DNA from 2 places in the Robertmurraya mesotrionivorans genome. Region 2 is predicted to be linked to the other one. Evidence: riboswitches for the same ligand, from Rfam matches in the RefSeq annotation. Region 2 holds a riboswitch; the other holds the start of a gene.
The links. Region 2 has a riboswitch for cyclic di-AMP ahead of ACRX5O_RS06485 (potassium channel family protein). Riboswitches for the same ligand answer to the same signal wherever they lie in the genome.

Region 1: linked by a shared signal. The riboswitch ahead of ACRX5O_RS17240 (APC family permease) and the one ahead of ACRX5O_RS06485 (potassium channel family protein) in region 2 are both predicted to bind cyclic di-AMP.

The regions. Positions count from the first base shown of each region.
Region 1 is NZ_JBPCCH010000012.1:1,087-4,507, reverse strand. It holds gene purK (5-(carboxyamino)imidazole ribonucleotide synthase) at 1-244, opposite strand, end outside; gene purE (5-(carboxyamino)imidazole ribonucleotide mutase) at 231-719, opposite strand; purine riboswitch at 843-944, opposite strand; gene ACRX5O_RS17245 (NETI motif-containing protein) at 1,030-1,230, opposite strand; cyclic di-AMP (ydaO/yuaA leader) riboswitch at 1,389-1,517, shown strand; gene ACRX5O_RS17240 (APC family permease) at 1,630-3,421, shown strand, end outside.
Region 2 is NZ_JBPCCH010000002.1:501,127-504,547, forward strand. It holds gene ACRX5O_RS06480 (TrkH family potassium uptake protein) at 1-816, opposite strand, end outside; gene ACRX5O_RS06485 (potassium channel family protein) at 819-1,472, opposite strand; cyclic di-AMP (ydaO/yuaA leader) riboswitch at 1,541-1,667, opposite strand; gene ACRX5O_RS06490 (pyridoxamine 5'-phosphate oxidase family protein) at 1,997-2,569, opposite strand; gene ACRX5O_RS06495 (hypothetical protein) at 2,770-3,057, shown strand; gene ACRX5O_RS06500 (IS1595 family transposase) at 3,061-3,421, opposite strand, start outside.

The DNA of each region.
Region 1 (3,421 bases), on a different contig from region 2:
TTTCAAACTCATATGTGATGACATCACTCACACTCGCAAGTTCTTTGATTGCCTCAAGATCGTTATACCCTGCCACAATGCTAATATCAGATACTTGGCCACAAGGAGAATCCTCCGCAGGATCAAGGACAGCCACTCGGTACCCTTGAGCTTTTGCCGATAAGGCCATCATTTTGCCTAACTGTCCACCACCGATAATCCCAATCGTTTGTCCTGGTAAAATCACTGGATTAGACAAGTTCATCACTACTTTCCAAAACGGTTTGTTTGGTTGCTTCTCTTTTCTCCTGAAGCTTTAAAGCAATCTCTTCATTAAATGCTCCTAAAATTTGAGCTGCAAGCAATCCAGCATTTGTTGCACCAGCCGTTCCAATTGCAACAGTTGCTACCGGAACACCTCCAGGCATTTGCACAATCGATAGTAGGGAGTCTAAACCGTTCAACGCCCTTGATTGAACTGGAACACCAATAACCGGTAAAGTTGTTTTTGCTGCCACCATTCCAGGAAGGTGAGCTGCTCCACCTGCTCCTGCAATAATTACCTTTATTCCACGATCTCGAGCCGTTTCTGCATATTCAAACATCAAGTCTGGAGTTCGATGTGCAGATACCACCTTCTTTTCATACGGTATATTTAAATCGTCTAGCACTGTACACGCTAGTTTCATAGTTTCCCAATCGGATTTGCTTCCCATAATAATTCCAACTAGTGCTTCCATTGTACCCCTCCTAGCTAAATAATATAAAAAGCCCACACAGATTCTTTCCATGACGAGGAAAGGAATCTGTCCGGGCTTGTTCATACAAGATGGAAGAGACACAAAAGAAGCGCCTCTTACTCCGGGCATATCACATTTCCTCATAGTCCGATCATTTACGGTAATCGGGTAGAAACTTATGGGCCATATTCCCATTATTATACGAGGGCTATTTCTGAATTTAATCTCATGTCTATATTACAATCTGTTATATAATCTGTCAATGAAATTGTCGAACGTTTATAATTTAAGTATAGTTAATGTTCGTGTTTTACTCTATTAACCGAGCTTCGAATACGATTTTCCTGGCGATCGGCTCATAAGTAACCTCACCCGCATCTTTTACCTCTTGAAAAACTGGCTTTTCTGTCCTTTTTACAGGAGTATACCCTTCTTTCGACATTCGTTCAAGACAATCACTTAATGTTTCGTTTTCCTCAACTTCAAAAATGGCTTTTTTTGGTTTTGTCATGTTAAATAGTCCTTTCAATGTCCTTTAATAGTTAACCTATTATACCCATTTATACGGGGTAATAGAAGTCTACTTTGTGCTTACTTAAGCCCCAAAATAGTTAACAAAATTTTCATTTACATTTTTAAATTGCGGGAGTATGATAATCAAAGTTTCATATTCTTAAATCGCTGAAACCATTGGTACGGGGGACCCAAAATGTCCGGGGGTGAATCCTTTAATAGGTAGGGCTACTCATGAGGCCCGAATCCGACAGCTAACCTCGTAAGCGTTTTTTGAGAAGGAAGGTGAAGCTTGTGGAGCAAAATTGCTAATGTCTACAAGTCTTATTTCTTGATGGCTTGTAGACTTTTTTTGTGGATTTTTTTCATTATATCTTGCTAGATGGTGGTGTAAAACATGGTCTCTTCTATTAAGAGATTACTTATTGGCAGACCTTTGAAGTCTGACCAGTTAGGTGAACAAAAGTTAAATAAAACAAAAGCATTAGCGATTTTATCATCGGATGCTTTATCATCTGTTGCCTATGGACCAGAGCAAATACTTATTGTTCTCGTTTCTATAGGTGCCATTGCTTTTTGGTACTCTATTCCCATAGCGATTGGCGTTCTTCTTTTATTAACGGCCCTAATATTATCTTACCGACAAATCATTTATGCATACCCCCACGGTGGTGGTGCCTATGTGGTATCTAAGACCAATCTGGGTGTAAATCCAGGACTAGTGGCCGGAGGGTCCCTATTGGTTGACTATATATTAACAGTGGCTGTAAGTGTTTCAGCAGGTACCGATGCGATTACTTCAGCCTTCCCAGCTTTACATGACTATAATGTGGAAATTGCGATTATTTTTGTTATCTTTTTAACGATTCTAAACTTAAGAGGCGTAACAGAATCTGCCTCTATTCTTGCTTATCCAGTTTACTTATTTGTTCTAGCCTTATTTCTCTTAATTGGAGTTGGTTTATTTAAGGTGATTACAGGTCAGGTACCTCCTGAACTGCATACGCCCATTGGAACACCAGTAGCGGGAATTAGCTTATTCCTTTTACTTAAGGCATTTGCATCAGGTAGCTCTGCGCTAACAGGTGTCGAAGCTATATCAAATGCCATTCCAAACTTTAAAGATCCGGCACCAAAAAATGCGGCAAGGACACTTATGTTAATGGGTACACTGCTCGCGATTCTATTATCTGGAATTGTCGTCTTAGCTTATTATTACGGCATTACACCAAAGGCAGAAGAAACCGTCGTCTCACAAATTGCTAGCCAAACCTTTGGTCGAACATTTATGTACTTCTTCATTCAAGGGACAACCGCTTTAATTTTAATACTAGCGGCAAATACAGGATACTCGGCGTTCCCATTATTAGCCGTAAACTTAGCAAATGATAAATTTATTCCTCGTATGTTTACACTTCGAGGCGATCGACTAGGCTATTCAAATGGTATTATTATTTTAGGTTTTGCTTCCATCTTGCTAATTATAATCTTTCATGGACATACAGAAAATTTAATCCCATTGTATGCGGTGGGTGTCTTTATACCATTTACCCTTTCTCAAACTGGAATGATGGTGAAATGGATTCGCGAAAAGCCAACCGGCTGGGTATCAAAGCTCGCGATAAATACAACCGGTGCTCTTATAAGTTTCGTGGTTACTTTAATGTTTTTTATCACAAAGTTTAGCCAGGTATGGCCGGTTCTTGTTTTTATTCCCGTGATTGTACTGATCTTTCATAAAATCCATAAGCACTATGAGGCAATTGCGGATCAGCTTCGGGTCACCACTTGTGAAGAAGCACTTCCCATCGAAGGAAATGTCATCATCGTACCTGTGGCTGGCATTACCCATGTAGTGGAGAATTCCATTAACTATGCTAAGTCACTATCAGCAAGCCAAGTAATTGCTGTGTACGTAGCCTTTGATCGTGAAGAAGAAAAACGCTTTGAAGAAAAATGGAAGAAGTGGCAGCCTGACGTACGATTGGTCACCTTACATTCTCATTATAGAAGCATTATTCACCCACTCACCAAATTTGTCGACACAGTCGAGCATAAAGCCAGTGAGTCTAATTACCGGGTAACTGTGTTAATCCCTCAGTTCATTCCGAAAAAAGGCTGGCATAATATGCTCCATAACCAATCAAGCCTTCTAATCCGTTCCTTCTTGCTTTATAGAAAAAATGTTA
Region 2 (3,421 bases):
TGTTCTAGGAGTAACTGCTTGAAAATAAGATGCCCACCATTTTTCAACTAACGATAAGGAGCCCAGTGTATTGGGATTTCCATATTCTAAAAAGAAAATTAAAAGCATAGCAACCATATTAATGGAAAAGGTACCGATAATCATAATTTTCGAATGTAGACTAAGTTTTCGAAACGTATTATTTCTTTTTAAGTCTGCTAAAACTGTAAATCCAAGACCTCCAATGATAAACAATAAAGTGATGACAATATTCGTAACGGGGTCACCTACGTACCTACTGAGCCCATCCGGCCATAAGGCAAAACCAGCGTTATTGAATGCAGATATAGAATGAAAAAAGCTATAATAAATCCCCTTCGACAACCCCATTTCTGGAACCCAACGTAATGACAACAAAACCATAGCAATGAATTCAATACCTACCGAAAAGATGAAAAGGTTCCGAACTAATTGAACAACTCCACCAAGCGAAGTTTGATTTAATGATTGCTGTATAAGAATTCGTTCCTTAAAACCAATTTTTTTACCCAGTACCATATAAATTAAAACTGCAAATGACATAATTCCTAATCCGCCTAATTGGATTAATGAGGCAATTACGATCTCACCAAATAAGGTGTATGCGGTTCCCGTATCAACCACTACCAAGCCTGTAACCGTCATGGCTGAAGTTGCGGTAAAAAACGCATCCAACCAACTAACCGGTGTAGTGGTTGCCCATGGAAGTTTGAGAAAAATTGTTCCTAATATAATAAAGGTAGTAAACACCAATACTAATAATTGAGAAGGATTAATGCTTATAATCTTGTTTTTCATCCTTATACACCTTTTTCTTCAAACCGATTCAAATCCAAATTGTGACCAATGACAATTAACACATCACCTTTATGGAGGACTTCTTCTGCTAATGGAGCCACAATCACATCCTCATTACGCTGAATTCCTACAATGCTACATCCATATTTTGCACGAATATCAAGCTCTAACAAAGTCTGATTATGAAGTTTTTCTGAAGCGACAATTTCAACAATACTATGTTCTTTTGACAGCTCAATAAAATCAATAATCTTCTCCGATGCAATATGATGAGCTACTCGTTTAGCCATGTCCCTCTCCGGATGAATAATTCGGTCGGCACCTATCTTCTCTAGAACTTTATGATGGTAATCATTCTGTGCTTTAGCCCAAACTTGTTTGACTCCTAATTCTTTCAAGTGGAGCGTTGTTAATATACTAGCTTCTATATCGTCACCAAATGACACAACCACTAAATCAAAGTTCCGTATCCCTAGATACTTCAAGGTCGGCTCATCCAGTGTATTGGCTTGAATAGTATGAGTAGCATATAGAGAGAATTCGTTTACCTTATCGATACTCTTATCCACCGCCATCGTATCGATTCCCAATTCATTAAATTCCTTTACTAAACTTCCTCCAAATCTACCTAAACCAAGCACAGCTATTTGTTTCATTTATACTTCCTTCCTTTCTCAATAAAAAAGACCATTCTAAAGAATAGAATGGCCCGTATGTAAAAATACATCCACCTCAATAACACCTACGAGGTTAGCTGACGGATTAGGAGTTGAGAGTCTCCTTCTACAAATTGTAGATACACCCCAAAAGATTGGTTCCCCCGCTCAAAAATGATTCGGCTTTTTTATTTAGTTTTATCTTAAACAAATATATTACTCGCACAATATACTGTCAATAGTGTTCATTTTTAAGGCTCTATTTTGGTCCCTTGATGAAATACCACTCTTTTTAGCAACGAATGGAGCAAAATTTGGGGATTGGACGTTGTTTCCTATTCAAAGTAATGAACAATTATCATCTACAATTGATATTGTAAAATATAATCGAGAAAACAGACCTGTTACAGAATATAATTCATCCCCATTAGCAACCTTATAATAATATTCTTTTCCTGAAAAACACCTAATAATTTCAGTTCTCCTATTTGAAGGCCAGTTATCTCAACAAGGACTATTTCTATTTAATCGTTATTAAAGTCGGATAAACTTTTTCCCAATGGTGTCACTATTCCGTCCATACTTATAGTATTTTTCTCTTTTCGATATTCTTCTAAGCCTTGTTCGCTTTTATTGATAGCCCACTGTTGTAGAGTATCTCGTTCACCATTGTATGAATAAAAGGGTACACTAAATCCACAGGACGTTTTTACCGTTTCAATCTTTGCATGGATTATTTGACGATATCCAGGAAGGATATCAAAGTGCTTAGCCATGTCATTCCATTCTGGTGAGTCTGGTAATATAACCTTACCTTTTCCGTATAGACGTAAGATCATCGGGGGACCTTCAAAAGCTAAGAACATAAATGTTATTCTACCGTTATCTATTAAATGGGCACTTGTTTCATTTCCGCTACCAGTTAAATCTAAATAAGCGACTTCATTTGGAGATAATATCCTTAGTACATCATGACCTTTAGGGGAAATGTTAACATGTCCGTCTGCTGATAGTGGTGCTGATCCAACGAAAAAAATTCGTTGTTTTCTTATAAATTCTTCATGTTTTGGAAGTATTGAAGAATAAACTGTTCCCAAAAATAATTCCTCCTCGCCTCACCTATTGTAAAAGTAAAAAGCCTACCATCTCTTACTGCCCCTTAGTTCAAAAAAAGGGAGTTAATCCTGGGCTAAATATAAATTGGTATTTATCTGGATAGTCTTTAATAAAGGCTCTTTTCGTAAATATTGTTGCTCTATGATATGATACCTTTAAACAGTTATTTTAGGAGGTTGTTATGAGTATTCCACTTGAATTAGATGGTGCAAAGGTATTAAAATACACGAAAAACGACACTACTAAACAACTAAGTTTAATGGTTTTTGAAGAGGAAGATGGTTCAACAAATGAAGTGCCAATAACCGCATTAGCAATTGCACAATACGATAAAGACGACAGATACTATCTATTTCTTTGTGACCAGGATTGGGAAGTGCAAAATGATTATCTTCTTGACTCAATTGAAGAATGTATCGGTTTTGCAGAAGGCTTTGGCATTTTTAATGAAGATTGGTCAGAAAGATAGGCATTAAGCACTTCGCATTTGTTCTACTGTCGTAAAGTTAACACGTTGACAAGAGCCGAGAAGCAAATCCTTAATGCGTTCTTGTATCGGCAACTTTTTATTTAACTCAAGGAATTGGTGCCAGAAAAGGTAATTGTCGAGGTACTTAGTTGCGACCCCTTGAAAACGGTCCATCCGCTTTTTTAAACGTTTATGGTAGCCGTTAACGTGCTGGATATGATAAATACCTTTTCTTACATAGACTTTTTTACTGACGTTAATAGGTTCGTACTGAAGCCCTTTCATAAGGGCAAATTTCTTATAATTTGTAGCTGTATCAGTGCATAGCAAAGCAGAGGTGTCGATATGACTCCCTAACACCTTA